One region of the Secundilactobacillus sp. MJ173 genome, then DNA from elsewhere that is predicted to be linked to it. Evidence: a T-box and tRNA genes for the amino acid it is inferred to sense, from the RefSeq annotation. Region 1 holds a T-box; the other holds one or more tRNA genes.
What was found. The T-box of region 1 lies ahead of leuS (leucine--tRNA ligase). A T-box ahead of a tRNA ligase gene usually reads a tRNA of that ligase, here a tRNA-Leu.
Positions count from the first base shown of each region.

Region 1 (14,983 bases):
TTAAGCAAGGTTGGCCCAACGATGCGCATGTAACCGGCCAATACCAAACCAGTGATATGATACGGTGCTAGATCCTGCAATAAAGCTTGTTCCCTTGACGATTTATTAACACCCTTCTTAGGCAATGATAAAATCACCGGAATTTGATGATTCTTTGCTCGCTGAATCACCGGTACATCCGGTTGATCACAAACTAAAACACAGATTTTTGCTGGTAAATCAGCGTTAACTAACGCCTCAAAATTTGTTCCGTTGCCAGAAGCAAAGATGGCAATCCGAGCTTCACTCTTGATACTGGACTGGTTGTTCACGTCGCTTCACCACCTTACCAATCGTTTGGTATGCCGTTTGTTGTTCGTCTAAAACTGATGTCACTTCGTCAATCTTTGCGGGTGAAACCACCAAAACCATGCCAATTCCCATATTGAAGACCTGCCGCATCTCCGCCGTAGCCACTTCACCAGCGTTTTGTAACACGTTGAAAATTGCTGGTGTCTGCCAGCTGCTAGGATCAATCAAAGCCGTTAATTCAGCCGGAATCATGCGGCCAAGGTTATCCGCCAATCCCCCGCCGGTAATGTGTGCCATGGCATGCAGACTACCAGTCTGAATCAAGGGATAAACTTGGTGATAGTAGAGTTTTGTGGGGGTCAACAATTCGTCAATCAGTGACCGTTTCAAGCCAGGATAAACCTGGTTTAAATCCAAATCCGCGTCTTGAATAATTTTACGAACCAGTGAAAAGCCATTAGAATGAACCCCACTTGATTCCAAACCAATGAGTACATCGCCTTCTTGCACATTCATCGAACCAAGCAAACGGGCTTTATCAGCGATACCAACCGCAAAGCCACTCAAATCATAATCCGCTGAGCGATAAATGCCTGGCATTTCTGCCATTTCGCCGCCAATTAACGACAAGCCGGCCTGCTGACACCCTTCAGCGATACCCTTAACAATTGTCATCACCTTGTCAGGCTCTAGTTCTCCTAAGCCGATGTAGTCTAGAAAGAATAAGGGTTTAGCACCCTGTGCCAGCACATCATTAGCACACATTGCCACGAGATCGATACCAATCGTAGCGTGCTGATTGGCTTCAATGGCCAGCAATAACTTAGTGCCAACACCGTCCGTACCAGAAATCAGCACGGGCTGTTTGAGCTGACTCACCTCTGAAGTCAATTCGTATTCAGCACCAAAGCCGCCTAAACCGCCAAGGACATTAGCATCGTGCGTCTGACTAACGATGGTCTTGATATCACGAACTGCTTCCTCACCAGCGTGGATATTCACTCCTGCTTGTTCGTATTGACTAGTCAACGTTTATTCGCTCCTTCATATAATCCTAGACGTGCAACTTCAGCATCAAAGCCAGCCTGATAATCGTAAAGCGGGGTGGGATACTTACCGTCAAAGTAAGCCGTGCATAAACCGTGATTGGGTTGATCATTCAAGTCGCCAATTGACTTAACTAACCCATCAACACTCAAGTATGCCAGAGAGTCTGCTCCAATCATCTGGCAAATTTCTGGTACGGAATGATTAGCCCCAATCAACTCTTTAGTCGTTTGAATATCAATACCATAATAACAAGGGAACTTCAGCACTGGAGAAGCAATTCGCACGTGAACTGATTTGGCCCCTGCTCGCTTAAGCAAACCAACAATGTAGCCACTGGTTGTGCCACGAACAATTGAATCATCCACTAGCACAATATCCTTACCTGCCACCACTGACTTCACGACTGATAATTTCATACTGACGCCACGGACCCGTTTGGCTTGCGTGGGTTCAATAAACGTTCGGGCAACGTACTGGTTCTTGATCATGCCCATGTCGTAATGAATGCCACTGGCTTGCGCGTAACCAATTGCCGCTGACAGTGATGAATTGGGTACACCGATAACCACGTCAGCTTTGACCGGTGCTTCTTTAGCAATGGCTGCGCCCATTCGTTTACGAGCTTCATGAACACTAATCCCACGAATCACTGAATCAGGGCGTGCAAAGTAAATATATTCCATTGAACAAATCGACAAATGCGTATCAGTTGTAAAATGATCGATGGTCATGCCCTCATCCGTCACAATGATAACTTCGCCAGGCTCAACGTCCCGTACAAACGTAGCGCCAACTTGGTCTAACGCACAAGTTTCACTGCAAATGACGATGGCACCATCATCCATTTTACCGATCACTAACGGCCGGAACCCATTGGGATCTAGAGCGGCCACCATCATTTCGGGAGTCATTAATAAGTAGGCAAAACCACCCCGAAGTTGATTCAAAGATGCTTTTAGCTGTTCAACAAACGTCTTTTGGGGGCTCGTTTGGATCAATTCACCTAGCAGTTCACTATCAGAAGTTGCTTGAAACTGGACACCCTTTTGCTTCAAATCGTGACGTAATTGCGTTGCATTGGTTAAATTACCGTTGTGAGCCAGGGCAAACTGTCCTTCAGCCGGATGGTCAAAATACATCGGCTGGATGTTTGCAATACCGTGATTGCCTGCGGTTGCGTATCGAACGTGACCAATCGCAGCGTTACCGGGCAAAGAAGTCATTTTCTGAGGATCGGAGAAAACCTCGGCTAATAGGCCTAAGCCACGTTGACGGTGAAACTTGCCATCCTGATTACTCACAATGCCAGCCCCTTCTTGGCCGCGGTGCTGAAGACTATGCAGACCATCATAGGTTAACTGAGCCGCACCGTCACGTCCCCAGATGCCAAACAGGCCACACTCTTCGTTAAGTCCTTTTACTTCATTAGGCATCCCAGAGCACCTCCGAAAGTAGCTTTAAGATCAGCACAGCTTGCTTTCAATTTGCCATCGGCAGTCGTGAGACTCACTTGATCTTGATCAGTGGTGTGCCCCAGTAAAACTGCTTGGTTGCCTGCCAATGCTTCAAACTTGGCTTGGTTTTCTGCGTCTACGCTGACAATAAAGCGTGACTGGGTTTCGCTGAATAGTTGTACATTAGTTAAACTGGTTTGACCTTCAAAGCCTAAACTAGAATCGAATAACCCTTCTGCCAGTGCAACACCTAAACCGCCCTCGCTTAAATCGTGAGCACTCTTGAGCAGGTTTTCCCTAATCACTTTTTGAATCAATTGCTGATTAGCCGCTTCAACGTCCAGATCAAAGTCCAATGTGCCAGTTGGTGGAACCTGACCCTGCAACTTCTGAAGTTCCGAGCCAGCAAAATCATCGCCAGTCTCACCAACGAGATAAACGGCATCACCGGCCTTTTTAAACGACTGGGTGGTAATGTAATCAGTGTCTTCGATAAGTCCAACCATGCCAATCATTGGGGTTGGATAGATTGAATGCCCATCGGTTTCGTTATACATCGACACGTTCCCAGAAATAACGGGGGTATCAAATCTTTCACAAGCCTGAGCAATTCCTTGAACTGATTGATCCAGTTCCCAGTAGCTCTCTGGATCATCCGGGCTACCAAAGTTCAAACAGTCTGTAATGCCAATTGGAACACCACCGCTGGCAACAATGTTACGAGCTGCTTCACTAACCGCAATTTGACCGCCAACAAAGGGATCAAGGTAAATATAGCGTGCGTTGCAATCCGTCGTCATGGCTAAAGCTTTCTTGGTATGACGCACTCTAACTACCGCTGCATCGCTGCCAGGCGTGACTGCAGTATTCGCTTGAACCTGTGAATCGTACTGTTTATACACGGCTTTCTTAGAGGCGATGGTTGGCTGAGCCAGTAAGGCTTTCAACGTCTCAGCCGGATCTTTAATCGTTGGCGTTTGAGCTGGCTGACTGTTTTTCAACCGTGCTGGTTTACGACTTGGCTGTTCATGTTCCACAACGTCGTCGACCAAACTGGTTACCGGAACATCAGTCACTAACTGACCGTGCTGATAAAGCCGATATTGTCGGTCATCGGTAACGTGGCCTACCACCACAGCATCTAAATCATATCGGGCGAAAATATCTAAAACAGTTTGTTCTTCACCCTTCTTAACACACAGCAGCATCCGTTCTTGGGATTCTGACAACATAATTTCGTAAGCACTCATCCCCGGTTCACGTTGGGGAACCAAATCTAAGTTCATGGTGACACCACTTTTAGCTTTGGATGCCATTTCAGCTGAGGATGACACCAGACCTGCGGCACCCATATCTTGAATACCCATCAAAATTTCGGCGTGATCATGAATAATTTCCAGGCAGGCATCCGTCAGCAGTTTTTCCATAAAGGGATCACCGACTTGAACGGCTGAACGGTCCGCCTCTTTTTCTTCACTAAATTCATTAGAGGCAAAAGTGGCACCATGAATTCCATCACGACCAGTCTTGGCCCCCACATAGATGATTGCGTTGCCAGTTCCCTTAGCACGACCTTGTTTCAAATCTGCTTGATCCATTAAACCAACACACATGACGTTCACTAGCGGATTACCATCATAAACCGTGTCAAAACCGATTTCACCACCGACAGTCGGAATCCCAATACAGTTACCATAAGCGGCAATGCCGGCAACAATTTCGTTTACTAAATAACGATTCTTAGGATTATCCAGCTCACCAAATCGAAGACTATCTAATGAAGCGATGGGTTTGGCACCCATGGAAAAAATGTCACGGATAATACCGCCAACACCGGTTGCAGCACCTTCAAATGGTTCTACGAAACTGGGATGATTATGGCTTTCTGCCTTGAACACCACTGCTTGACCATCACCGATATCCAAAACACCAGCACCTTCACCTGGGCCTTGAATCACCCGTGAACCATCATTCCAAAACTTTCGCAGGATTGGCTTGGAATTCTTGTATGAGCAGTGTTCACTCCACATAACCGCGAATAAACCCGTTTCAGTATAATTGGGTAGACGACCAATTAATTTTTGGGCAATATAATCGTATTCCTGTTCTGATAATCCCCAAGCTTCATAGGGTTTTTGTTCACGAATTTCTTCTGGCGTTAGTTCCGTTTTTAGTTGCTGCATACCCTCTTACACCGTCCTTAAATGAGCTTGTACAAGTGATTTAAATACTAATAGACCGTCCGTGCCGCCCTGAATGTCTTCGACTGCCCTTTCTGGGTGAGGCATCATGCCCAGTACGTTACCGGCTTCGTTAGTAATACCGGCAATGTCTGATACACTACCGTTGGGATTATTTTGATACGTGAACGCAATTTGATGGTTTTCACGTAGTTTAGCTAAAGTTGCATCATCGCAGTAGTAGTTACCTTCACCATGGGCAATCGGCAACGTAATTGGCTGCTGGTCCTGAAAAGCGGACGTAAACATTGTCCGATTGTTCTCAACTCGTAAAGGTTCGGGTTCACAGATAAATTGCATTTGCCGATTATGCTGTAACGTCCCCGGTAACAAACCAGCCTCGGTCAGAATCTGGAAACCATTGCAAATTCCTAATACGGGTTTACCAGCCTGTGCAAAGGCCTTAACGGCTGACATCACTGGTGCAAACTTGGCAATGGCTCCGCCCCGTAAATAGTCACCGTAGGAAAAACCACCAGGAATCAAAACCACGTCGAATCCTGATAAATCAGTGGTCGTATGCGGCACAATGGTTGCAGCCTCGTTTAAATCATCGGTAATGGCATAATACAGATCTTCATCACAATTAGAACCTGGAAAACTCACCACTGCAAATTTCATCATTGATTAGCCAGCTCCTTTATATCGTAACGGTAGGTTTCCATATTCGGATTAGCTAACAGTTGGTCACAGATTGCTTCAATTTGCTTTTCGGCTTCATCCGCTGTGGAGACATCCAACGTAATTTCAAAATATTTTCCTTGTCGAACCGCTGTCACCTGATCAAACGCCAAACGGTGCATGGCATCTTTAATTGCAACGGCTTGCGGATCTAAGATTGAGGGCTTGTAGGTCACGTGAACTTGGGCTAAGAACATGTTTCAACCTCCTATTTGGCTGTAGCTTCTAGACGGGATAGAACGGTACGATAGCCATCCATCACATCACCGGTATGTTTTCTAAAGACGTCTTTATCCAACGATTCATGGGTAGTTGCATCAACTAACCGGCATGAATCTGGTGAAATTTCGTCGCCTAGGATCAAGTTGTTGTCAGCATCGAAACCAAATTCAACTTTAAAATCAACTAAGGTAATCCCTGATGCAGCAAACAACTTAATCAAGGCCTGATTGATTTTAAAAACCTGATCACGCATGGTACTTACTTGTTCTGGCGTGGCAATCTTTAATGCGTGGATTTGTGAATCGTTAATGAAAGGATCATCCAGCCGGTCACTCTTGTAATAAAACTCCTGTACTGGCTGCTCAAATGCTTGCAGGTATTCGGTATCGAATTTCCGTTGAAAACTACCAGAAGCGTAATTTCTAACAACGACTTCTAATGGAATCATCTTCATTTTTTTAACCAGTTGATCACTAGCCGACAGACGCTTAATAAAATGAGTGGAGATGCCAAGATGGTTTAAGTATTCAAAAATTAGACTATCGATTTGATTGTTAACCTCACCCTTGTCATCGATATGTTCTTTGCGTTTGCCGTTCAATGCCGTTGCCTGGTTCATGTAATGTACTTGAATCACATTAGGGTCATCCGTTGTAAATAACTGTTTTGCTTTACCTTCATTAATCAAAGTTGCCAATCTTTCCAGATCCTTTCTGATTATCTAAACTGACTCACAGATGCTAACAATGACTCGATTGACGGTCCCGTGACCGTAATATGCCCCATCTTGCGGCGGTCTCGCACTTCGGCTTTGCCATAGTCGTGCAGGTGCCATTCAGGATGTGTCGGCCAGTCACTACGAGCTGCCAGTAAGTTGTCACCCAACAGGTTAACCATGACAGCGGGTTCAAACTGCCGAATCGGCGGGATTGCTAACCCGCAAATACTACGAATATGAGCATCAAACTGAGAAATATTGCAGGCCTCAATCGAATAATGTCCGGAGTTATGGGGTCGTGGGGCCAATTCGTTGATCATTAACTCACCCGAAGCTAATTCGAACAGTTCAATACCGAGCACGCCTCGTAAGTTCAGTGCTTCCGCTGTTTGAATGGCAATGTGTTGCGCCTTACTCTTCACGGTATCAGTCGTTTGAGCTGGAATGATACTGGTGTGCAGAATATGGTGCTGGTGCCGGTTTTCACTCACCGGAAAAGTAATCACTTGATTTTGTCCGTCCCTAGTGACCATCACTGATAATTCGCGGACAAAGTCTTGTTTCAGTTCGTAGATCCACTCAGTTTGTTCAATTTCGTCTTCAATCAATTGCCAATCCGTCTGTTCGTTAATATCAAACTGGCCGTGACCATCGTAGCCACCTTCAACCGTTTTCAACAGGCCCGGCTGACCAATTTTTTGAATCGCTGCCTGCAGATCTGCCATCGATTTCACCGATGCGAAGGGTGTAACCGGTAGTCCATGTTGCCGACAAAACGTTTTCTCTCGTAGACGGTGGCTGGTGATTGTTAATAGCTCAATTCCCTGAGGAATTCGAGTTAGGTTTTCAACTTGTTTTAACGCGGTCTGATCCACGTTTTCGAATTCATAGGTTAAAACATCGCTTTGCGTTGCAAGTTGCGTTAATGCTTTTAAATCATCGTATTCAGCAACGATTTGAAAATCGGCTACCTGACCTGCAGGCGCATGATCAGTTGGGTCAAGGACGCCAACTTTATACCCCATTGCTTTAGCCGATAACGCCATCATCTGGCCAAGCTGGCCGCCGCCAATAATGCCAATCGTCGATGGTGGTAAAATCGGACTACTGTAATTGGTCATTACTTTCAGTAGCCTCCTTTGTTTGGCGAGTTCGAAACGCTTGCAACTGAGCCTCAACATCAGCATCTTGCAGCGCAATAATCTCAGCCGCTAACAAAGCTGCATTTTTAGCACCGGCACTACCAATAGCCACTGTGGCAACCGGCACGCCTGAAGGCATTTGAACAATTGAAAGCAACGAATCCATGCCGTTTAGCGCCTTAGATTGAATTGGAATCCCAATGACCGGTAACGTGGTATTAGCTGCCAGCATTCCCGGCAAGTGCGCTGCACCACCAGCGGCAGCAATGATCACTTGGTAATGTTCGTCTTTTGCTGTTTCTCCAAAATGTTGCAGTTCACGTGGCATCCGGTGAGCGGATATCACGTGGCTGTCGTAACTAATGTGTAACTCGCTGAGCAGATCAGCCGTAGCTTTAACGTGTGGCCAATCGGAAATAGATCCCATTACAAGTGCAACTTGCATTATCAAAATCTCCTTTGCCTTTGATACCCATAGAGTACCAACTGTTTGGACAACTGTCAACACAAAAATCGAACTATTACATCACTTGTATATTCAATGTTCGTGTTTAAATCGTTTTATGAATGATTCATGCCCTTATTTTTAAGAAAATTCCAGTGATGCTTCTTAATTGATCACCCTCAAAATTGAAAGCACAAAAAAACCTGATTAACTGCCAACTATTGGCAATTAATCAGGTCCTTTGGTGATTTAATTTTAACGGATCAAACCGTGATTATTTTCCAACCACGATGTTAACGATCTTCTTTGGCACAACGATTACTTTTTTAATGTCATGACCATCCGTAAAACTCTTAACAGATTCTTCAGCTAAAGCGGCACTCTTAACTGTGTCCTCATCAGCGTCGGTTGCGACAGTGACGTGACCACGAACCTTACCGTTAACTTGGACAGCTAATTCAAGACTATCCACAACCAACTTAGATTCGTCATAAGTTGGCCATTTTGCGTAGGTAATGGTCTTATCGTGCCCCATCAATGACCACAGTTCTTCAGTGATGTGTGGTGCGATCGGTGCCAGCATCTTTACTAAGCCTTCCATGTAAACCAATGGCAGACTATCAGCCTTATACGCTTCATTAACGAAGACCATCATCTGAGAAATAGCCACGTTAAACCGAAGTGCAGCCATATCTTCTGTAACCGTCTTAACAGTCTGATTGTAGATCAGATCAAGCTTACCGTCGTTGATAGTAGTGACCCGGTCACGCAAATGGTTATTGTCGTCAATGATCAACCGCCATACACGGTCAAGCCAACGATAAGCACCAGCAATTCCTTCAGTACTCCAAGGCTTAGAACCTTCTAGTGGTCCCATAAACATCTCGTAGACCCGCAGCGTATCAGCACCGTATTTATCCACGATTTCGTCAGGATTAATCACGTTACCCTTAGACTTAGACATCTTTTCGTGGTTTGTCCCAAGAATCATCCCTTGGTTAACCAACTTCAAGAATGGTTCCTTGGTAGGCACAACACCGATATCATACAGGAACTTGTGCCAGAACCGGGCATACAGCAAATGCAGCACAGCATGTTCAGCTCCACCAATGTAAAGGTCAACAGGCAACCAATACTTCAGCTTTTCAGGATCGGCAATCATCTTATCATTATGCGGATCGATGTATCGCAAGAAGTACCATGAACTCCCAGCCCATTGCGGCATGGTATTGGTTTCACGCTTCCCCTTACGGCCATTCTCATCCACCACATTCACCCAGTCATCCAGGTTAGCCAATGGACTTTCACCAGTCCCAGAAGGTTCTAGTTGCTTGGTAGCAGGCAGACGCAATGGTAATTCGTCTTCCGGAACCAAAGTCGTTTCGCCATCTTCCCAGTGAATTACTGGAATTGGTTCACCCCAGTAACGTTGACGAGAGAAGATCCAGTCACGCAACCGGTAGTTAACCTTCTTCTTGCCGGCATCGTGTTCCTCGAGCCAATCGATAGCAGCCTTGATCGCCGTCTTCTTATCCATCCCATTTAGGAAACCTGAATTGATGTGCTTACCATCTTCGGTATAAGCAGCTTCCTCGACATTGCCACCTTCAATAACCGGTTTAATTGGCAAGTGGAATTTCTTAGCAAACTCATAGTCACGATCATCATGTGCAGGAACGGCCATGATTGCACCAGTTCCGTACGAAGCCAACACATAGTCACCAATCCAGATTGGTAATTTTTCACCGTTGATTGGGTTAATACCGTATGCTCCAGTGAAAACACCAGTCTTGTTCTTGTTTAAATCAGTCCGTTCCAAATCAGAACGACTTTCGATTTCTTTCTTGTAAGCCGCTACATCCGCAGCTTGTTCTGGTGTGGTAATTTGATCAACCAGGTCGTGTTCTGGTGCTAAAACCATATACGAGGCACCAAATAACGTATCTGGACGAGTGGTGTACACTTCTACCGACTTGTCTTCTGCACCAGCAATTTTAAAGAAGATGCTGGCCCCTTCAGAACGACCGATCCAGTTACGTTGTTGTTCCTTAATACTTTCTGGCCAGTCAATATCATCCAAATCATCAATCAAGCGATCAGCATACTTCGTGATCCGCAAAACCCACTGACGCATTGGTACCCGATAAACTGGGTAACCGCCACGTTCCGTTTTACCATCGATAACTTCTTCGTTAGCAACCACGGTACCACCCATGAAATCGGGTGCCCAGTTAACCATGATCTTATCTTCGTATGCGAGTCCATGTTTGTACAATTGTTCAAAGATCCATTGGGTCCACTTGTAGTAAGCAGGATCAGTGGTATTAATCTCGCGATCCCAGTCATATGAAAAACCTAATGACCGAATCTGACGCTTAAAGGTCTTAATGTTTTGTGCGGTGAAATCTTTAGGGTTGTGGCCCGTCTTCAAAGCATATTGTTCTGCAGGTAAACCGAAAGCATCCCAGCCCATTGGATGCAAAACATTGTAACCCTGCATCCGCTTCATTCGGGAAATAATATCAGTTGCTGTGTAACCTTCAGGGTGACCCACATGAAGTCCCTGCCCTGATGGATACGGAAACATATCAAGCGCGTAAAACTTCGGCTTTGATTGTTCATCATAAGTTTTAAAAGTTTTATGCTCTTTCCAATAATGCTGCCATTTTCGTTCAATAATACTGTGATTGTAAGCCAAACAAATACGCTCCCTTTCTCATGTCGGACAAGCTGAAAACTAAAAAAGCCTACAAGAAAACAACGTTTCTTGTAGGACGGAATTTCCGCGGTACCACCTAACATTCCCGTAAATACGGGCTCTCATTATTTCGTAACGCGAAAATCACGTCTCAACTTACTTTAGTTCAGTTGAAAAACTCAGAGACGAGTTCGGTGTGCAGCCGACGAATTCGCAACAACCATCCGCTTTCTGAACAGCGTCACACACCTAATAGTCCTCATCAGTCTTTAATTTTTGTTCAGTGGTTTCATAGTACCAAATTTAGGTATGAGAAGCAAGGGCATTCAAGAAGAACGCTGAATGATTAGTCACTGATGGGTTACGTAAAGTCAATTACCTATCCATCATTAGTGACCTCCTGCATAGTTTAGATTAAACGTCTATAATAAAATTATCCAAACTATGAAAGGAACAGCTAATATGAATCTTGAACCCGCAGTTAATTACAGTCACACTCTTTTAAAACCAGTTATCGTCAAGGGCGATACCGTTGTTGATGCCACCGTGGGTAACGGCAACGATACGCTTTTTCTAGCCAGTCTAGTCGGCAATACCGGCCACGTGTTGGGCTTCGACGTTCAGCAACAAGCCCTAGATAAAACGGCGACACAGTTGACACTGACAGGAATGACACAACGGGTACAGCTGATTCACGATGGTCACGAACACCTGAATCAGTATTTGGACCCGGAACAGCAAATCAGCGCTGCTATTTTTAATTTAGGCTATTTGCCTGGCAGCAATAAAGCTGTCATTACTCATGGCGATACCACCTTGAAGGCACTGACAACTTGTTTAACTCACCTGCGACGTGGTGGCATCGTTGCATTAGTCGTTTATTATGGCCATCCTGGTGGTGAGCAAGAAAAGGAAATGGTGCTCAATCACGTCAAAGAACTGAATCAGAAAGAATACGCAGTCCTACAGTACGGTTTCATTAATCAGATTCATCAACCGCCTTTTTTACTGGCGATTCAAAAACGGTGATAAAGTCTAAGTGAGGTCATGACACAAGTCTATATAAAAATTTCATCTGGTTCCTTAACTGAAAGACCACTTAAAAATTTACTTTTATTTAATACTCTAATGCTCCACAACTCAGATTCCGGCCATTTAACCCAAAAATAATGCGTATTCCAGCAAAGTTCACACCGAAATACGCATTATTTGGGTTAAACCCTAGAACCTACCAAGTCGTGTCACACACTTTTAGTCTACACTTCTTCCTTAGGCAACATCACAATTTGGCTGCTACCATCATCGTACACCCACAACGAAGCAGGAAAGCTTTCTGCATACGGAAATGGCGTATCAAAGCTGGCTACAACGGCATCTTGCTGTAAAAAGTCAAAGGTGAGGTGATTATTGTGGTTCGTTAAGTTGAAGCCGATAATTTCATTCAATTGAAACATGCCTTGTAAATTATGATCAATGATGTACCAAACTTGATCAATAATTTCACCAGGTAAGGTATTCACAATACCAAAACTAGCGTATCTAGGACGATTGTTTTCAAACACGGAGATCGTCTCACTTTCTGTTTATTTCTAGCATCAAGTATACTTCATTTAGCCAAAAATATCAGGCTTCAGGCTTGTTGAGACGATCCAACTGATTGATCAGATAGCTTAAAATCACAAGTCCAAGTGCCACGATGAAGATCCAGTGTAATCCGCTATAAAGTATTTGACGTAACGGTTTGAGTAAGGTACTGCTTAACGTCTTAGCCGTTTGCGGATTGATCAGCCGATTCATCATGTCAAGATCAGTGCCTTTATGTGCGGCAACACCGTTAGCCATCTTAACGTTCATAATAATCCCAAAGACGGAAATCATCAGCGTTTGACCTAATGTCCGAGACAAAGTATTCAACGATGTGGCCACGCCAACGTCTTCTTTGGGCACCTGGTTTTGGACCGTTACCGTTGTAGTGGTAATTGTAATCCCAAAACCGGTTCCGCAAATGGCCGCAATCACAAAGAAACACCAAAAGGGAGTTTCTTGGGGTGCGAATGCCATGGCCAGGCCACCTACTAAGATGAAGGTCAAGCTAAAGTTGATAATTTGTTTCGGCGAACGGTTTACCAGCAGTTTCCCAGCAATAAACGAGCCGACGATCCACATCAACGAACTAGGTGTTATCGCAAAACCTGCTAGTGATGCCGGTAATCCCAGTAATCCTTGGGTCCAAGTCGGTAAATAAACTTCAAAGCCCATCAAAAAACCACTGATCAGCGCTGCCACCAAATTTTGGGTCACAAAGGTACGAATTTTAAATAGTTTGAGTGGAATAATGGGATTCGTCACGCGTCTTTCTTGGCGAATAAAGCCTAAGAAACTGAGCACTGCAATCAGCAAACTGAGCAGTAAAATTCCCCAATTAATCTGGGTGTCACCTAACACTTGGAAACCAAACATAAGTGCTAAAAGTGCCACTGAGAGCCAGATACTCCCAAGGATGTCCAACGTTTGGGTACTTTTTCGGGGCTGCTCCTTTAAAAAGATCCAAATTCCAGCCATCGCGATTAGTCCTACTGGAATGTTAATGAAAAAGATCCAGTGCCAAGACATTTGGTCAACAATAAAACCACCTAGCAGTGGCGCCACGATAGAAGCAATCCCCCAAGCTGACCCATTGAAGCCCATTACCTTGGCCCTTTTTTCAAAGGGGTAGATGTCAGCAATAATGGTGAAGGAAATCGGCATAATTGAACCGGCACCGATCCCTTGTACCGCCCGCCAGATGATTAATTCGGTCATACTGTTCGACATGCCAGACAAGGTAGAACCGATGATAAAAACGGCTAAACCAAATAAAAATAATCGCTTGCGACCGAACATGTCAGATAGCTTCCCGTATATGGGTGTCGCCATGGCATTAGTCAGTAGGAAAATTGAAAAGACCCAATTCATTAACGCAACACCACTTAAATCACCGACAATCGTTGGCATAGCAGTAGATACGATGGTCCCCTCAATCGCACTCATGAACGTTGCAATGAAGATAGCGCCCGTCACTAACGGGACATTGGTTTTACTTGAACTCATAATTTTTCCTCACTTAGCGCTGGCCCGCACCCCCAACGCAGTTTGAGAGTCATCTACTCCCGCCACAAAAATAACGACCAGCCCGAGAGTTAGTCGTTATTTGCAAAACTCAATTGAATTTATTTGTTGACTGATTCAATTTGCTTAAGTGCTTCTTTTAATTCATCAACCTTATCAGTATGTTCCCAAGGCAAGTCAATGTCGGTTCGACCGAAGTGCCCATAAGCAGCTGTCTGCTTATAAATTGGCCGCTTCAAGTCGAGCATTTGGATAATGCCAGCTGGACGTAAATCAAAGATTTGACGAACTGCTTTAGTCAGCTCAACTTCAGAAACGGTCCCAGTACCAAACGTGTTAAGGGAAACCGAAACGGGTTGTGCCACACCGATTGCGTAGGCTAATTGAACCTCCACTTGATGTGCTAAACCGGCAGCTACAATGTTCTTTGCGATATATCGAGCAGCATAGCTAGCTGAACGGTCAACCTTAGTCGCGTCTTTGCCAGAGAAAGCACCGCCACCATGATGAGCGTACCCACCATACGTATCAACGATCACTTTCCGACCCGTTAAACCAGCGTCCCCTTGAGGACCGCCAATAACGAATCGACCAGTTGGGTTGATCAAGTAACGGGTATTATCATCCAATAGGTCAGCTGGAATAACCGGCTTAATGACCTTTTCGATAACATCCTCACGAATCTGATCAAGCGTTGCTGATTCAGCATGCTGTGTACTCAAGACAACAGTATCAACTCGGAAGGGTTTACCATCATCATCGTACTCAACCGTCACTTCTGACTTGGCATCTGGACCAAGATAATCCAAGATGTTTTCCTTCCGAACTTTAGCGATCCGTTGCATCAACTGATGTGCTAAAGAAATCGCTAAAGGCATAAGTTCAGGTGTTTCATCAATGGCATACCCAAACATCAAGCCCTGATCACCGGCAC
Region 1 covers NZ_BAAKGN010000019.1:142,575-157,557, forward strand. Annotated here, with positions in the region: gene purN (phosphoribosylglycinamide formyltransferase) at 1-311, opposite strand, end outside; gene purM (phosphoribosylformylglycinamidine cyclo-ligase) at 283-1,320, opposite strand; gene purF (amidophosphoribosyltransferase) at 1,317-2,774, opposite strand; gene purL (phosphoribosylformylglycinamidine synthase subunit PurL) at 2,759-4,978, opposite strand; gene purQ (phosphoribosylformylglycinamidine synthase subunit PurQ) at 4,985-5,659, opposite strand; gene purS (phosphoribosylformylglycinamidine synthase subunit PurS) at 5,656-5,913, opposite strand; gene purC (phosphoribosylaminoimidazolesuccinocarboxamide synthase) at 5,925-6,635, opposite strand; gene purK (5-(carboxyamino)imidazole ribonucleotide synthase) at 6,656-7,777, opposite strand; gene purE (5-(carboxyamino)imidazole ribonucleotide mutase) at 7,761-8,246, opposite strand; gene leuS (leucine--tRNA ligase) at 8,518-10,941, opposite strand; T-box leader at 11,011-11,214, opposite strand; gene mnmM (tRNA 5-(aminomethyl)-2-thiouridylate-methyltransferase MnmM) at 11,404-11,970, shown strand; gene AC6H04_RS03045 (DUF960 domain-containing protein) at 12,198-12,503, opposite strand; gene AC6H04_RS03050 (MDR family MFS transporter) at 12,565-14,031, opposite strand; gene metK (methionine adenosyltransferase) at 14,151-14,983, opposite strand, start outside.

Region 2 (14,983 bases), on a different contig from region 1:
AATGTATTTAATATCTTAACTGTAAAATCAAGACGTTTAGGAGTGATACTTATGAAAATAGGCTTCATTGGTGTCGGCGGTATGGCACAAGCGATTATAACGGGGTTGCTTAAGCAAACGAAACTTTCATCAGAAGATATTTTGGTTCATAGTGCGCATGCTTCAACTTATGAAAAAGTTGCCAAACAGACAGGTGTGGTAGCAAAAGCAAGTAACTCTGATGTTGCCAAGGATAGCGATTTCGTTGTGTTGGCCGTTACGCCTAACGTTGCCACTTCAGTGGTTCAGGAAATTCGCGATCAGCTTGACCCTAAAAACACAACGCTAATTTCCATCGTTGCGGGTTTATCACTAGAACGGCTGGAAGAATTAGCGGGTTACGACTTACCAATTTTGCGGACATTGCCTAACTTGAATGTTGCCATTGGCGCCGGAATGACGGCGATTCATGCTAACGAAAATTTGACTGGTGAAACAAAGGAAAAAGCAATTGGATTGTTTGATCAGATCGGGAGTACGGTGACTTTACCGGAAACTGATTTTGCGACTTTTTCAGCGTTAGCTGGTTCGAGTCCGGCTTACGTCTATTTCTTCATCGACAGTTTAAGTCGAGCTGGTGTCAAGCATGGTTTAACTAAAGCAGCTGCGACTAAAATTGCTGCACAGGCTGTGATGGGATCTGCAGAGATGGTGTTGAATTCTGATGAAAATCCCTTTGGGCTTATTGACCAAGTTTCATCACCAGGCGGTAGTACGGTGGCAGGTTTACTGGCTATGGAAGAAGCCGGTTTTATGACTGCTGTAGTTAAGGGTATTGATGCCACTATTGAGCGTAATAACGCTGAATAAGTCTTTTATGCTATATAGGGTTGTTGCTATGGTTAAGATGACTTCTGCAAACACCGATACAACAGGCTTGCAAAATGGTCTATACCAGTATATAATAAACCCGTAAACTTAATCGAGTAGATGAGAGTTGATTAGGAGGAAGAGTTTATGAGTATCGTGTTGAAACACGCGACAATTTATACTGGTGAAGATGTCATTACGGATGGTTATATTCGGTTCAACAAAACAATTGAGGCTGTTGGTCAGATGGTTGACTATCGTGCACAACCAGAAGATGAAGTTAAATTTGTCAATGGCAAAGTAATCGTTCCTGGTTTTATTGATGTCCACACTCATGGTGGGTATGGTTTCGATTCCATGGATGGTGATGCTGATCAGATCAACCAAATGGTTAATCACATGGTTAAAGAGGGAATCACAACCGTTTTCCCAACAACCATGACGCAGTCCAACGATAATATTGCTCACGCGATGACGGGTATTAAAGAAGCAGCTAAGGTCAATCCAGTCATTAAGGGAGTTCATCTTGAAGGACCTTTCATTGCCGCTATTTATAAAGGTGCTCAACCTGAAAAGTACATCAAGGATCCTGATGTTTCTCTCCTAGATCACTGGAACGAACTCTCAGGTGGGTTAGTTAAACTCATTACTTATGCACCTGAAGATGACGGTGCAAGGGTCTTTGAAGATTATTGTTTAGCTCATCATATTGTACCTTCAGTGGGGCACAGTAACGCCACACGGGCACAAATGTTAGCAAGCCGAGCGACTCATGTGACCCACTTGTATAACGCCCAGCGTGAATTTAAGCATCGTGAACCCGGTGTTACTGGTCATGCCATGCTTGAAGATAATATGTATGCTGAACTGATTTGTGACGGGTTCCACATCGTACCAGATATGATTAAACTTGCTTATGAACAAAAAGGACCACATCGCATTGAATTAGTGACTGATTCGATGCGTGCTAAAGGTATGCCTGAGGGCATTAGCGAACTTGGCGGTCAAAAAGTCATTGTTAAAGATAAGCAAGCCCGCCTTGAAACGGGTAACTTAGCTGGTTCTGTATTGCGTTACGATGATGCTTTTCGCAACGTGATTTCCTTTACTGGCTGCACAATTGAAGATGCGGTCCAAATGGCCTCTGTTAACCAGGCTGAAGAGTTTGGTCTAACTCAAAAAGGTAAACTTTTACCTGGGTTAGATGCCGACATGAACATTTTTGATCGCGCACTTAATTTACAAACAACCTACAGTTATGGCCGCGAATTTAACGCGGATCAAGCTGATTAGTTAGGTAAGAAAGGTCGTAAATTTTATGGGATCACCTGTATATATTCAAATTCATAATGAAATCAAGAAAGCAATTGAGGCCGGCAAGTGGTCTGTTGGTGATCGTATTCCATCAGAACGTGAGCTAGCCGTTCAATTCCATGTCAGCCGAATGACACTTCGACAAGCGATTCAAACGTTGGTTGAAGAGGGCATTTTGGAGCGCTTTGTTGGTTCCGGTACTTTCGTAGCTAATCAGAAAGTACAAGAAAAAATGTCAGGGGTCACTGGATTTACTGATCTAATGCTTGCCCAAGGTAAAAAGCCGTCTAGTAAGACTATTTCCTACCATGTGATGAGTCCGTCATTAAGTGAAAGTGAGAAGCTAAAGCTTAAGGATGATACACAGGTTTTACGAATGGAACGTGTCCGTTATGGCGATGATGTGCCAATCAGTTTTGAGGTAGCAACCATTCCATTAGAAATTGTGGAAGGACTCTCCAAGCAAGAGGTTTCTGAGTCTCTTTACCGAACTTTGGAAACCAAGAAGGGGTTAATTCCAGGCCATGCTAAACAAATGGTTTCGGCCTCATCTGCTTCAGAAAGAATTGCAGAATACTTGGATATCAAGCGTGGTGATGCTATCTTGCGGTTACGTCAAATTTCGTATTTACAAGACGGTCGACCATTCGAATATGTTAGGACTCAGTACGTGGGTGAACGATTCGAATTTGTGCTGGAAAAATAAAGAAGAACCTAGAAGCGATCTGTTGATCAACTCCTAGGTTCTTTTCGTACACGATTCTATTTGTTATTTCGGGCAGATTGTTTGACCGTTTTAAGGTACCGGGGCAGAACCATCATACGTTTTAAACGAGTTGGCTCAGTGAGCAGCCGGTAAAACCACTCGAGATGATGATTTTGGAAAAATTTAGGTGCTCGCTTAGTATGGCCGCTAAGAACGTCAAAACTACCCCCAACACCCATCCAGAGGCCGTTATTCTGATGACGATAATCGGCAATCAACTGTTCTTGCTTTGGAAAACCGACTGCTAGGAATACCATGTCTGGCTGAGTTTTGGCAATATCCTGAGCAATGGGGCCGAAATTATCGAAGTAGCCGTCGTGAATACCTACGATATCAAGCTTCGGGTAGCGGTTTGTGACAACCGTTTTTACATCAGTGATAACTTCAGGTTTTGCACCGATCAAATACACTGATTTATGGTGCTCATTTCCCCATTGTAGTAGGTCAAGCATCGTATCATAGCCAGTAATGCGTTCAGCCATTGGGGTGCCAAGAATAGCAGCTCCCTTTAAGATACCAATGCCATCCGGAGTGATATAGTCGGCATTATTTAGAATCTGCTGATAATTAGGATCATTTCTGGCATACATGACAATTTCTGGATTAGCCGTCACAACAAACGTATTTTCACGTTTATCGATACGTGATTCAATTGTGGTTAAGAAAGCTGCTTGGGTCGCATTGATAAAGGGAACGTTGAGAACACTGACTAGTGGGAATTCTTTTGACATAATAACCATCCATTCTAGAAATAATGTAAATCATCTCGGTTTAACTGACGATAATTCGGATTAATGATAGAATAGTTCTCATAACCAGAAATATCAAACACTTAAAGGAGTTACAACCATGGCAAAGCAGTATCCAGACGATAGCACAACGTTGCATACGGATGCGTATGAATTAAGCATGATTCAAACTTATTTTGAGGAAGGAATTCAAAATAAGCAAGCCATTTTCGAAGTTTACTTTCGTGACATGCCTTTTAAAAACGGTTTTGCCGTTTTTGCTGGATTGGAACACATCATCCATTATATCGAAAATTTACACTTTTCAAAAACAGATATCGAATACTTAAAAGAAGCAACTGATTATTCGCCTGAATTAATTCAGTATTTAACTGATTTCAAGTTTAAAGGGACAGTTCGTTCCGCTGCGGAAGGCGAGCTCGTTTACAGCAACGAACCAATGCTGCAAGTAGAAGGGCCATTGGCGGATTGTCAACTGATTGAAACAGCGGTATTAAATATTGTGAACTACCAGACACTCATTGCCACTAAAGCTGCTAGAATTCGTTCAGTTGCTGGTAACGACGGTATCATGGAATTTGGTTCACGGCGAGCACAGGAATTTGACGCCGCAATTTGGGGCACCCGTGCTGCATACATTGGTGGCTTTGATGCCACATCCAACGTTCGCGCTGGAAAGATATTTGGCATTCCACTTAGCGGGACTCATGCGCATTCACTGGTGCAAACCTACGGAAACGATTACGATGCTTTTCGTGCCTATGCAGAGACACACACAGACTGTGTGTTCTTAGTGGATACTTACGATACTATTAAGAGCGGGGTACCGAGCGCTATTCGAGTCGCTAATGAAATGGGAGATAAAATTAATTTCTTAGGTGTCCGGATTGATTCTGGCGACATGGCTTACCTTTCGAAGCGGGTGCGCGAACAATTAGATGAAGCCGGATATCCGGAAGCTAAGATTTATGCCTCTAACGACTTAGATGAAAAGACCATTATGTCGCTGAAGATGCAACGGGCTAAGATCGATGTTTGGGGAGTTGGTACAAAGTTAATCACTGCCTTTGATCAGCCCGCGCTAGGTGCCGTTTACAAAATGGTCTCTATTGAGCGAGACGGTAAGATGGAAGATACGATCAAGCTGTCTAACAATGTTGAGAAGGTTTCCACACCTGGACCTAAACAAGTCTGGCGGATCACCAAAAAGGACAGTGGTAAGTCTGAAGGGGATTACATTGCACTTTCTAGTGAAGACCCCCGGCAGCAAGATGAGTTGTACATGTTCCATCCTAATTACACCTACATCAATAAAACGGTCACTGACTTTGATGCCCGTCCAATCTTACAGACGATTTACGATAAAGGGCGATTAGTTTATCAGCAGCCAGAGTTGGTTGATATTAAGCGTCGTTGTTCAGAAAGTTTGGAAAATCTTTGGCCAGAATACAAACGGGATTTAAACCCACAAAAGTATCCAGTTGATCTGTCTCAAAAATTATGGGACAACAAGATGAATTTAATTAAAAAAGTTCACGAATATGTCAAAAAAATTGATTATGATAATAAGTAAGAGGATGAAGAGATGAGAGAATTACAGCAACAAATTATTTCCGCGTTAAAGGTACAACCGCAAATTGATCCAGAAACAGAAATTCGGCGCAGCGTTGATTTTTTAAAGGCTTACTTGCAAAAGACGGGGTTAAAGACGTTGGTGTTAGGCATTTCCGGCGGTCAAGATTCAACTTTAGCTGGTAAGTTATCAGAAATGGCAGCTACCGAACTGCGTGAAGAAACTCAGGATGACAGTTATCAATTTATTGCGGTTCGTTTGCCATATGGCACTCAAGCAGATGAGTCTGACGCAATGGATGCGATTGATTTTATGCAAGCTGATCGAGTTGACCGGGTCGATATCAAAGCTGCAACGGATGCAACAGTCGCTGCGGTTCAGGCAAATCAGGAGCAAATTTCTGATTTTAACAAGGGTAATATTAAAGCGCGTCAACGGATGATCGCTCAGTTTACCATTGCTGGTGCGAATCAGGGTGCCGTAGTGGGCACTGACCATGCCGCTGAAGCAGTAACGGGCTTTTACACTAAGTTTGGTGATGGTGCTGCTGATATCACGCCAATCTGGCGCTTAAACAAGCGTCAGGGTAAGCAACTTCTAGAAGTACTTCATGCACCCAAACACCTGTATACTAAGGTCCCTACAGCGGATCTTGAAGAGGAACGACCATCATTGCCCGACGAAGTGGCATTAGGTGTTCACTATGATGAGATTGATGATTATCTGGAAGGCAAACCCGTTTCGGATAAAGCAGCGGAAACGATTGAAAGCTGGTATTTAAAAACCCAGCATAAGCGTCACTTACCTGTGACAGTCTTCGATACTTTTTGGAAATAAACAACTTGTAACTGCGTGATACGATGAGGGAGTAATCGGCAGAATCTTCTGTGGCCAAACCGTCAGCAAGGGGCAACTAGCTCCCGGGAGGGCCTTAATCGATGAGACTTATAACGAAAATAACAGGTTTCATAAATGACAGGAGGATTTTAGATGAAGGACAGACCTTGGTACCAGCAGACAACGGATGAGTTGTTCTCAAATTTAGGGACACAAGAACAAGGACTTACAGAAGGTGCCGTTAAAGAACGGCGGGAAAAATATGGCGAAAATAAGTTAGCTGCCAAAAAGCAAACTACACTTCTGCAAAAATTTATTGCTCAGTTTAAAGATTTCATGATCATTGTATTGATTGTTGCTGCGCTGGTCGCCGGAGCAACTGGTGAAGTGGCTGATGCACTGATCATTTTTGCAGTCGTTATCTTAAACGCTGTTTTTGGTGTCTTTCAGGAATCAAAAGCGGAAGATGCCATCAATTCGTTACGTGAAATGGCTGCGCCAGTGGCACACGTGGAACGTCACGGACAAGTCATTACTGTCAAAAGTGATGAGCTGGTTCCCGGTGATATCGTGCACCTAGAGGCCGGCGATATTGTACCAGCTGATATTCGCTTATTGACAGCAAATGTGATGAAGGTCGAAGAAGCTGCCTTAACCGGAGAGTCCGTTCCGGTGAACAAAACCAGTGATGTGTTGGATGAAGATAATCTGGCGTTAGGTGACCGTGATAACATGGTCTACATGACAGCGAATATCACGACTGGTCGAGGAACAGGGATCGTTGTGGCCACCGGTATGCAGACCGAAGTAGGTCAAATTGCTGGCATGATCGAAGAAACTAAAGAGACGAAAACACCGTTACAAGAAAACCTGAATCAGTTAGGAAAATGGTTGACCATCTTAATTTTGGCAATCGCTGTGTTGGTTTTTGTGATTGGTATGGTACGTGGGGAAGAAACCCTGGTTAATATGCTGCTGACAGCCATTTCCTTGGCCGTAGCAGCGATTCCGGAGGGGATGCCAGCTATTGTGACGATCACCTTGGCGCTGGGCACACAACGGATGGCAAAGCGGCATGCGCTGATTCGTAAACTACCTGCCGTGGAAACACTTGGTAGTACAGATATTATTGCATCAGATAAAACCGGTACCCTGACCCAAAATAAGATGACGGTTGAACAGTTATATGAAAATGGTCAGCTGGTGGATGCTAAACAGCAGAAGGTGGATTTAACGGACCCACTGTCGTTAGCAATGATGTTAAACAACGATAGTAAATTTACCGATGACGGCCTTGCGGGCGATCCAACAGAGACGGCCTTGATTCAGTATTATTTGGACCAAGATGAGCCAGCTTCTGCAACTATTAGTAGCAATAAACGAATTGCTGAGATTCCCTTTGATTCTGAACGGAAATTAATGTCAACGTTTAATGAGGATCAGGATGGTAAGGTGACACAGTACACTAAAGGTGCACCGGATCAGTTGTTAAAACGAGTTGATCGCATATTGCTGGACGGTAAAGTTCGCAATATAACTGATACTGATAAACAACAGATCATGGCAACTAACCACCAGTTGGCAACTCAGGCTTTACGGGTTTTAGCCTTTGCCTATAACGATGTCGAAGCAGTGCCTACTGATTTAACCAGTGAGACTGCTGAACAGCATTTAATTTTCATCGGTTTAATCGCCATGATTGATCCTGAACGTCCGGAAGTGGCTCAAGCGGTTGTTGAAGCTCATGAAGCTGGGATTCGGCCAATCATGATTACTGGTGACCACCGAGATACTGCCACAGCCATTGCAAAGCGGTTAGGCATTTTTGTTGAAACTCAAGGTGATGATCAAGTAATTACCGGTGCCGAACTGGATAAACTTAGCGATGATCAGTTCAATCAAACGGTAGACCAGTATTCAGTCTACGCACGAGTCGCACCAGAACATAAGGTGCGAATCGTGAATGCTTGGCAAAAGCGTGGTAAAGTGGTGGCAATGACAGGTGATGGCGTGAACGATGCACCAGCATTGAAGGCTGCTGATATTGGTGTTGGTATGGGAATTACGGGTACGGAAGTTTCTAAGGGTGCCAGTGACATGGTATTGGCAGATGATAACTTCTCCACCATTGTGGTTGCGGTAGAAGAGGGACGTAAGGTCTTTGCTAACATTCAAAAAGCGCTGCAGTACCTCTTATCAGCAAACATTGGCGAAGTGCTGACCCTGTTTGTAATGACCTTGTTAGGTTGGCAAATTTTGGCTCCAGTGCAGATTCTATGGATTAACTTAGTGACGGATACTTTTCCAGCAATTGCCCTTGGTTTGGAACCAGCAGAACCTAATATCATGAAGCGCAAGCCAAGGGGACGGTCATCGAACTTCTTTTCTGGCGGCGTATTCGGCAATGTCATCTATCAAGGATTACTAGAAGGCTTGATCACACTTGGTGTCTATGGCCTTTCTATAAAGTTCCCGGTTCATGCCAGCACACAATTAGCTCATGCAGACGCGCTAACGATGGCGTTTGCGACTTTAGGAATGATTCAGTTGTTCCATGCTTTTAACTCTAAGTCGATTCACGACTCTATTTTTAAAGTTGGTTTGTTCAAGAACCGTTCTCTGAACTGGGCGATTTTGACGGCGTTCTTATTATTAGCGGTTACGATTGTTGTGCCAGGGTTTAATACCATTTTCCATTTGACTGAGTTGAATGGATTGCAGTGGGGAATTGTCTTTGGTGCTGGTATCTTGATGATTGTGATTGTTGAAATCGTTAAAGTAGTACAGCGACGGTTTGGAAAATAGGAGGAATTTTTATGAAGCCAAAAACGATGGCAAGTTATTTACCTGCTCTAAGTAAAGTTATTGAAGACACTGAAAAAACGGGATCGGAAATGAACCCGGATTTTGAGAAGTTGCGCCAAGCAATTGATGATGAAAAAGTTGCTGATTTAGGTACGGAAACACTAACGGCGATTAAAGCAACTTTTCAAAAGGGAACGGATGCTTACACCGAGAACTTGAATCGATTACAGCAGGCTTCAGTACCCGTTCGGATTCTAGGGAAGCACAAGCAACTAGTAGCTGCCTATCGGAACTATGCACAGGCTTGCCAAGCAATGGTTGATGCTATTGATCCTGATGATCAAAAGGTCAACGTTGAAGCTTTCAATGATTCTGAGCATGAACAAGAAAATATGATGGAAAAAATTACTTCAGCAGCGCAACGTATTATGTCACTGGTGATGTAAAAAAAGTTTGAAAATAGAGCGGGTAATCATCAGTGAGATGATTGCTTGCTCTATTTTTGTACGTAGGTAGGAGTGCCTGCATGGTATAATAAACACACTACACGTAAGGATGTTGAAGAATGGAAACTGAAACGTTAAAACTGATTAAACAGGCATTACCTGCCTATAAAAGTCACCAAATTGATGTGACGTTAGACTTATTAAACGATCATAATACGGTACCTTTTATTGCCCGCTACCGTAAAGAAATGACGGGAAATCTTGACGAAGTTGAAATTCGAGAGATTCAGGATGAAGCTAATCGCATCAGCAAGTTGCAGCAACGGAAGCAAGAAGTACTGAATCAAATTTCTGAACAAGAAAAATTAACTCCTAAACTGTCTGCTGCCATTAAAGCGGCTACTCAATTGCAGCAGGTCGAGGATTTGTATCTGCCTTACAAGCAAAAACGTCGAACCAAGGCCACAATCGCCAAGGATGCCGGCTTGTATCCACTGGCGCAGTGGGTACTGCAGTTTAAACGCGATCCTATTGAGCCGGTGGCAAAGAGGTATATTAACGATCAGGTACCGGATATTAGCAGTGTACTGGAAGGTGTTAATGAGATTCTGGCAGAAGCTATTGGTGAGCGAGCTGAATTTCGTGAATGGGTTCGGCGCTATACTCAACGAAACGGTATTCTGACCAGTAAATTAAAGCGTAATGGGCAGGAGAAGGATGAAGATCAGGTTTATAAAATCTACTATGATTTTCAATCAACTATCAAAAAGTTGAGTCCATACCAGACTTTGGCCATCAATCGTGGCGAAAAGGCAGGTGTATTGACCGTTAAGATCAACGTTGATGAACCAGCTATTGACCGCTATTTAAAATTTCAGTTGATTGGTCGTCATCAAGGCCCAGCCGTTGCCATCGTTGAAGCAGCCTATCAAGATGCCTATAAGCGCTTTATTGGCCCAGCCATTGAGCGAGAGTTGAGACGATTATTGACCGAAACTGCTCAGGCACACGCCATTCAGGTGTTCGGTAATAATCTGTATCACCTTTTGATGCAGGCACCCCTAAAAAAACACGTCGTTATGGGATTTGATCCGGCGTATAGAACTGGCTGTAAACTGGCTATTATGGATGGCAATGGGAAATACTTAGCTAAGCAGGTCATTTATCCGCATAAACCTGCTTCACCTACGAAACGGCAGCAAGCAATGCCAGCATTTATTAAATTATTGAATGATTACCAAGTTGATATGATTGCCATTGGTAATGGTACTGCAAGTCGGGAATCCGAACAGTTTGTGGCAGATGCCATTAAACAGATTGATCGAGATGTCAGGTATACGATTGTCAACGAGGCGGGCGCTTCAGTTTATTCAGCAAGTGCAGTCGCTCGGGCAGAATTTCCCGATTTTAATGTTGAAGAACGCTCCGCCGTTAGCATCGGTCGGCGACTCCAGGATCCGTTGGCTGAATTAGTGAAAATTGACCCTAAATCAATCGGTGTTGGTCAATATCAGCACGATGTTCCTGAAAGCGGCCTAGACGAGCAACTTGAACGTGTGATTGAAACAGCTGTTAATCAAGTTGGTGTTGACTTAAATCGCGCTAGTATTGAGTTATTAGAGCATATTTCAGGACTTTCAAAGCAAACGGCAAGCAATATCGTAGCTTATCGGGAAGAAAATGGCAGTTTTAACAGTCGTCCAGAACTGAAGAAAGTGCCACGTCTCGGACCTAAAGCTTACGAGCAGTCGGTTGGTTTTTTAAGAATCGTTAATGGCAAAAACGTGCTGGACAACACCGATATTCATCCAGAGAGTTATCCGATTGCCAAACGGGTGTTAACGCATTTAGGCTTAAAATTAAATCAGGTTGGTACGCCAGCGGTTGCTTCTGCACTGGAAAATAGTGATGCAAATACTTTAAGTGATCAGTTAGGTGTGGGCAAAGAGACGCTTCAGGATATTCTAAAAAGCTTACAGCAGCCAGGACGTGATCGGCGTGATGAGATGCCAGCACCGATTTTAAGGACCGACGTTTTGCAAATGAGTGATTTAAAGCCGGGTATGAAGTTGGAAGGCACCGTTAGAAACGTGGTGGATTTTGGTGTTTTTGTTGATATCGGCGTTAAACAAGATGGTTTAGTACACGTTTCACATCTGTCAAAATCCTATGTTAGCGATCCAACAACCGTTGCATCTGTGGGAGATATTGTAACTGTCTGGGTACTGGAAGTTGATGAACAACGACACCGGATTCAGCTAAGCATGGTGGCACCAGATGACTGATCAGGAATTGCAACAGCTAGTTGAACGAATTTCGCTTCAATCATTCGGAAAGCCATTTAGGCATCAAGCCGTTTTTAATCAACGTCTTAAAACAACGGGTGGCAGATATCATTTACAGGATCATCATATTGATATCAATCCGCGGATGCTGACGATGTTTGGTGAAGCTACGCTAGAAGGTGTCATCAAACATGAATTAGTCCATTATCATCTGCATATGGCTGGTCAATCTGGTCAACACCGTACTAAAGCATTCAAGCAGTTATTACAAGCTGTAGGTGGCTTGCGGTATGCGCCTCGTCAACCACGGCAGAGTAAACCCACTAGATACCTTGTTTATCGCTGTGAAAAGTGCGGGTTGCTCTACCAACGAAAACGGCAGATCAATACACAAAAATTTGTTTGCGGCAAGTGTCGTGGTAAATTGATTTTTCAAAAAAGTATCGTTCAGTAACTACAGGAAAATTAGTTTAACAGGATTGAAATTTAAATTGATGTCCTTGATAATAGTGAATGAAAACCGAGAGCGTGTTAACACGTTCCATGTCAGCATTGGAGGATGAGTTTATGGGTAAAATTGTGATTCGAGTACCAGCAACATCGGCTAATTTAGGACCAGGATTTGATTCTATTGGGGTTGCGCTGCATTTATACCTCACAGTGATTGTGGAAGAAAAAACCGAACAATGGCGGGTAAACCACGCTTTGGGCCCTGACGTACCAACGGATGATCAAAATTTAATCGTTCAATCTGCTTTGAAGGTGAATCCCAAACTTCAACCGCATCAACTGACGGTTATGTCTGATATTCCAGTGGCTCGGGGATTGGGAAGTTCTTCTACTGCAGTGGTCGCCGGAGTTAAAATTGCGAACGAATTAGGCAAAATGGATCTTTCGTTGGCTGATCAAGTGACGATTGCTGCCAAGATAGAAGGACATCCAGACAATGCTGCGCCAGCCTTATTGGGCGATGTGACCATTTCTGATTTTGATGGTGAAAGTGCAACCAGTGTTAAGCTGGCGATGCCAGAGGGGCTAAAGATGCTGGCATTCATCAAAAACCAGCCGTTATTGACTGCCGATAGTCGAAACGTTTTATCCGATCAGTTACCGCGTAAACAGGCAGTAATTGGCAGCAGTGTTGCAAATGTGATGGTGGCTGGCTTAGCCACTAAAAATTGGGAATTAGTTAGTCACATGATGGAACGTGATCAATTTCATGAAATTGCTCGGACAAAACTGGTTCCGGAATTACCTATGATTCGCGAAACTGCCCATCAGCTTGGCATCTATGGTACTTATCTAAGTGGTGCTGGGCCAACGATTGGGACCTTTGCTAAAGAACCGCAGCTGATCGTTTTACGCCAGAAATTAATGGATAAGGATGTTCGTGGAAGCTTGCGTATTTTTGATATTGATCGTCAAGGCGCAACGGTAAATGCGGAGTAAATATAACTATTTTACAAATAACCATTGAAAACAAGTTATAATTCTGGTATATTATTTCTTGTTGATGCGGCCATGGCGGAACTGGCAGACGCGCAAGATTAAGGATCTTGTCGGGGTTTTCCCGGTGGAGGTTCGAGTCCTCTTGGCCGCATACGTAAACTCGGAATGTTTGACCAGTTTTGGTTGAATATTCCGAGTTTTTTTGATTGAAAATTTTTTCGGAGGTTTTGGGTAATGAAAAACTTTATTTTTGACGTAGATGGTACCTTGCTTGATACTGAAGCGATGTACATGAAAGCACTAGACAAGGTCCTTCGTCAGCACCAAATTAAGCATCCGTACAGTGAGTTAGCACAGACGTTTGGAATTACTAGCCTTGATGCTTTAAAACACCTTAAAGTGCCCGCAGACTTGATTCAGCCAATCCTGAACGAATGGGCCCAGGCCATTCCTGAGTTTCAACCGCTAGTTCACGTCTATGACGGTATTGAGAAAATGTTGGCAGATTTGAAAGCACAGCCCACAACGCAACTGGCAATTATGACTTCCAAGCAGACATTTGAGTTTAAGCGGGACGTTACGCCACTTGGTTTAGACAAATATTTTAGCCAGTTTGTTTTCTTTGAAGATGCTAAAAGGGGCAAACCAGCGCCAGATCCGATTTTAGTGGCCATGGATCGACTGAATGCCAAGCCTGAAGAAACCATTTATATTGGCGATACTAAGTTTGATGGTCAAGCTGCTCATGCCGCTGGAATCAAATTTGGTTTAGTGGCCTGGGGAGATGGTCAGACATCAACTGTCGATGGTGCCGATTATACGTTTACTACTCCTGAGGAACTACTCGCCTTGGCGCACTAATTTGTAAATGCATCAGGGCATGAATTGGGTCAGTGTGCTATGATTAGACCAACTGCAGTAAGTTATGGATGTAGGAATTAATTTTTTTGTTTAATGATGAGGAGGCAATGTCGTGATTGCCATTGTGATTGCTAGCCACGGTAATTTTGCCAAGGGACTTTTACAGTCTGCAACGATGATTTTTGGGAAACAGACTAACGTTGCGACCGTGACTTTTGAGGAACAGGAAACGTCAGATGATTTGATCATCAAATTTCAAACCGCACTAAGTAAATTTGATTCGGCCGATGCCGTGTTATTTCTAGTTGATTTATGGGGTGGTTCGCCGTTTACGGTTGCCTCTCAATTTGTGAGTCGGCAACCTGAACAGATGGCGATGATCACGGGGGTTAACTTACCAATCGTGATGGATGCTTTTACCATTCGGGATCAACCGTTAGATAAAGTAGTTGACCATCTGGAAAAAAGCGGTCAGAAGGGTATTCGGTGTTTTGAACCGGAAACAGGTCACAAAGGGGCTTAAACACTATGACAATGGATATCAAGTTTGCACGTATTGGTAGTCGGCTGTTACCTAGTCAAGTTGCAAGCGACTGGGTGAAGGCCACCGCGACTAATCGAATTTTAGTTGTTTCAAACCGGGTGGCTCAAAATCATTTACGACAGACGCTGATTTTGCAGTCTGCGCCAGCAGGGATTGAAGCTAATGTGCTCACTTTAAAAAAGATGTTAGCCATTTATCAGGATTCGCGATTTAACGGTTTCCGGCCGATACTACTGACAGAAACCGCCAAAGATATGGCGAAGCTGGTAAAGGGTGGTATTGATTTGAGTGAGATTGGTATTAACCTAGGGATACTTGCTTATCAAGATGGCATGAAAATGCTGCTGGATAGTGTGGCTGTAGACAAAAATGAAGCCGAAGCATTGCGTTATTTAACCAATCATGCAAAGTTGAAAGTGGTCGTGCAACAAAAGCCTAATGATCAGCCAATAAACATCAAGCCATTTTTAGATAAATTGACCTTTTAAGAACTGAATGAGTTCCA
Region 2 covers NZ_BAAKGN010000057.1:4,014-18,996, forward strand. Annotated here, with positions in the region: gene proC (pyrroline-5-carboxylate reductase) at 52-849, shown strand; gene nagA (N-acetylglucosamine-6-phosphate deacetylase) at 997-2,142, shown strand; gene AC6H04_RS08330 (GntR family transcriptional regulator) at 2,168-2,869, shown strand; gene AC6H04_RS08335 (WecB/TagA/CpsF family glycosyltransferase) at 2,926-3,660, opposite strand; gene AC6H04_RS08340 (nicotinate phosphoribosyltransferase) at 3,779-5,251, shown strand; gene nadE (NAD(+) synthase) at 5,264-6,088, shown strand; gene AC6H04_RS08350 (cation-translocating P-type ATPase) at 6,242-8,893, shown strand; gene AC6H04_RS08355 (hypothetical protein) at 8,905-9,339, shown strand; gene AC6H04_RS08360 (Tex family protein) at 9,459-11,624, shown strand; gene AC6H04_RS08365 (SprT family protein) at 11,617-12,078, shown strand; gene thrB (homoserine kinase) at 12,192-13,073, shown strand; tRNA gene AC6H04_RS08375 (tRNA-Leu) at 13,140-13,224, shown strand; gene AC6H04_RS08380 (HAD family hydrolase) at 13,308-13,934, shown strand; gene AC6H04_RS08385 (PTS sugar transporter subunit IIA) at 14,047-14,457, shown strand; gene AC6H04_RS08390 (PTS sugar transporter subunit IIB) at 14,463-14,966, shown strand.
Region 2: it has a tRNA-Leu gene. The T-box ahead of leuS (leucine--tRNA ligase) is inferred to sense a tRNA for this amino acid. The anticodon was not compared.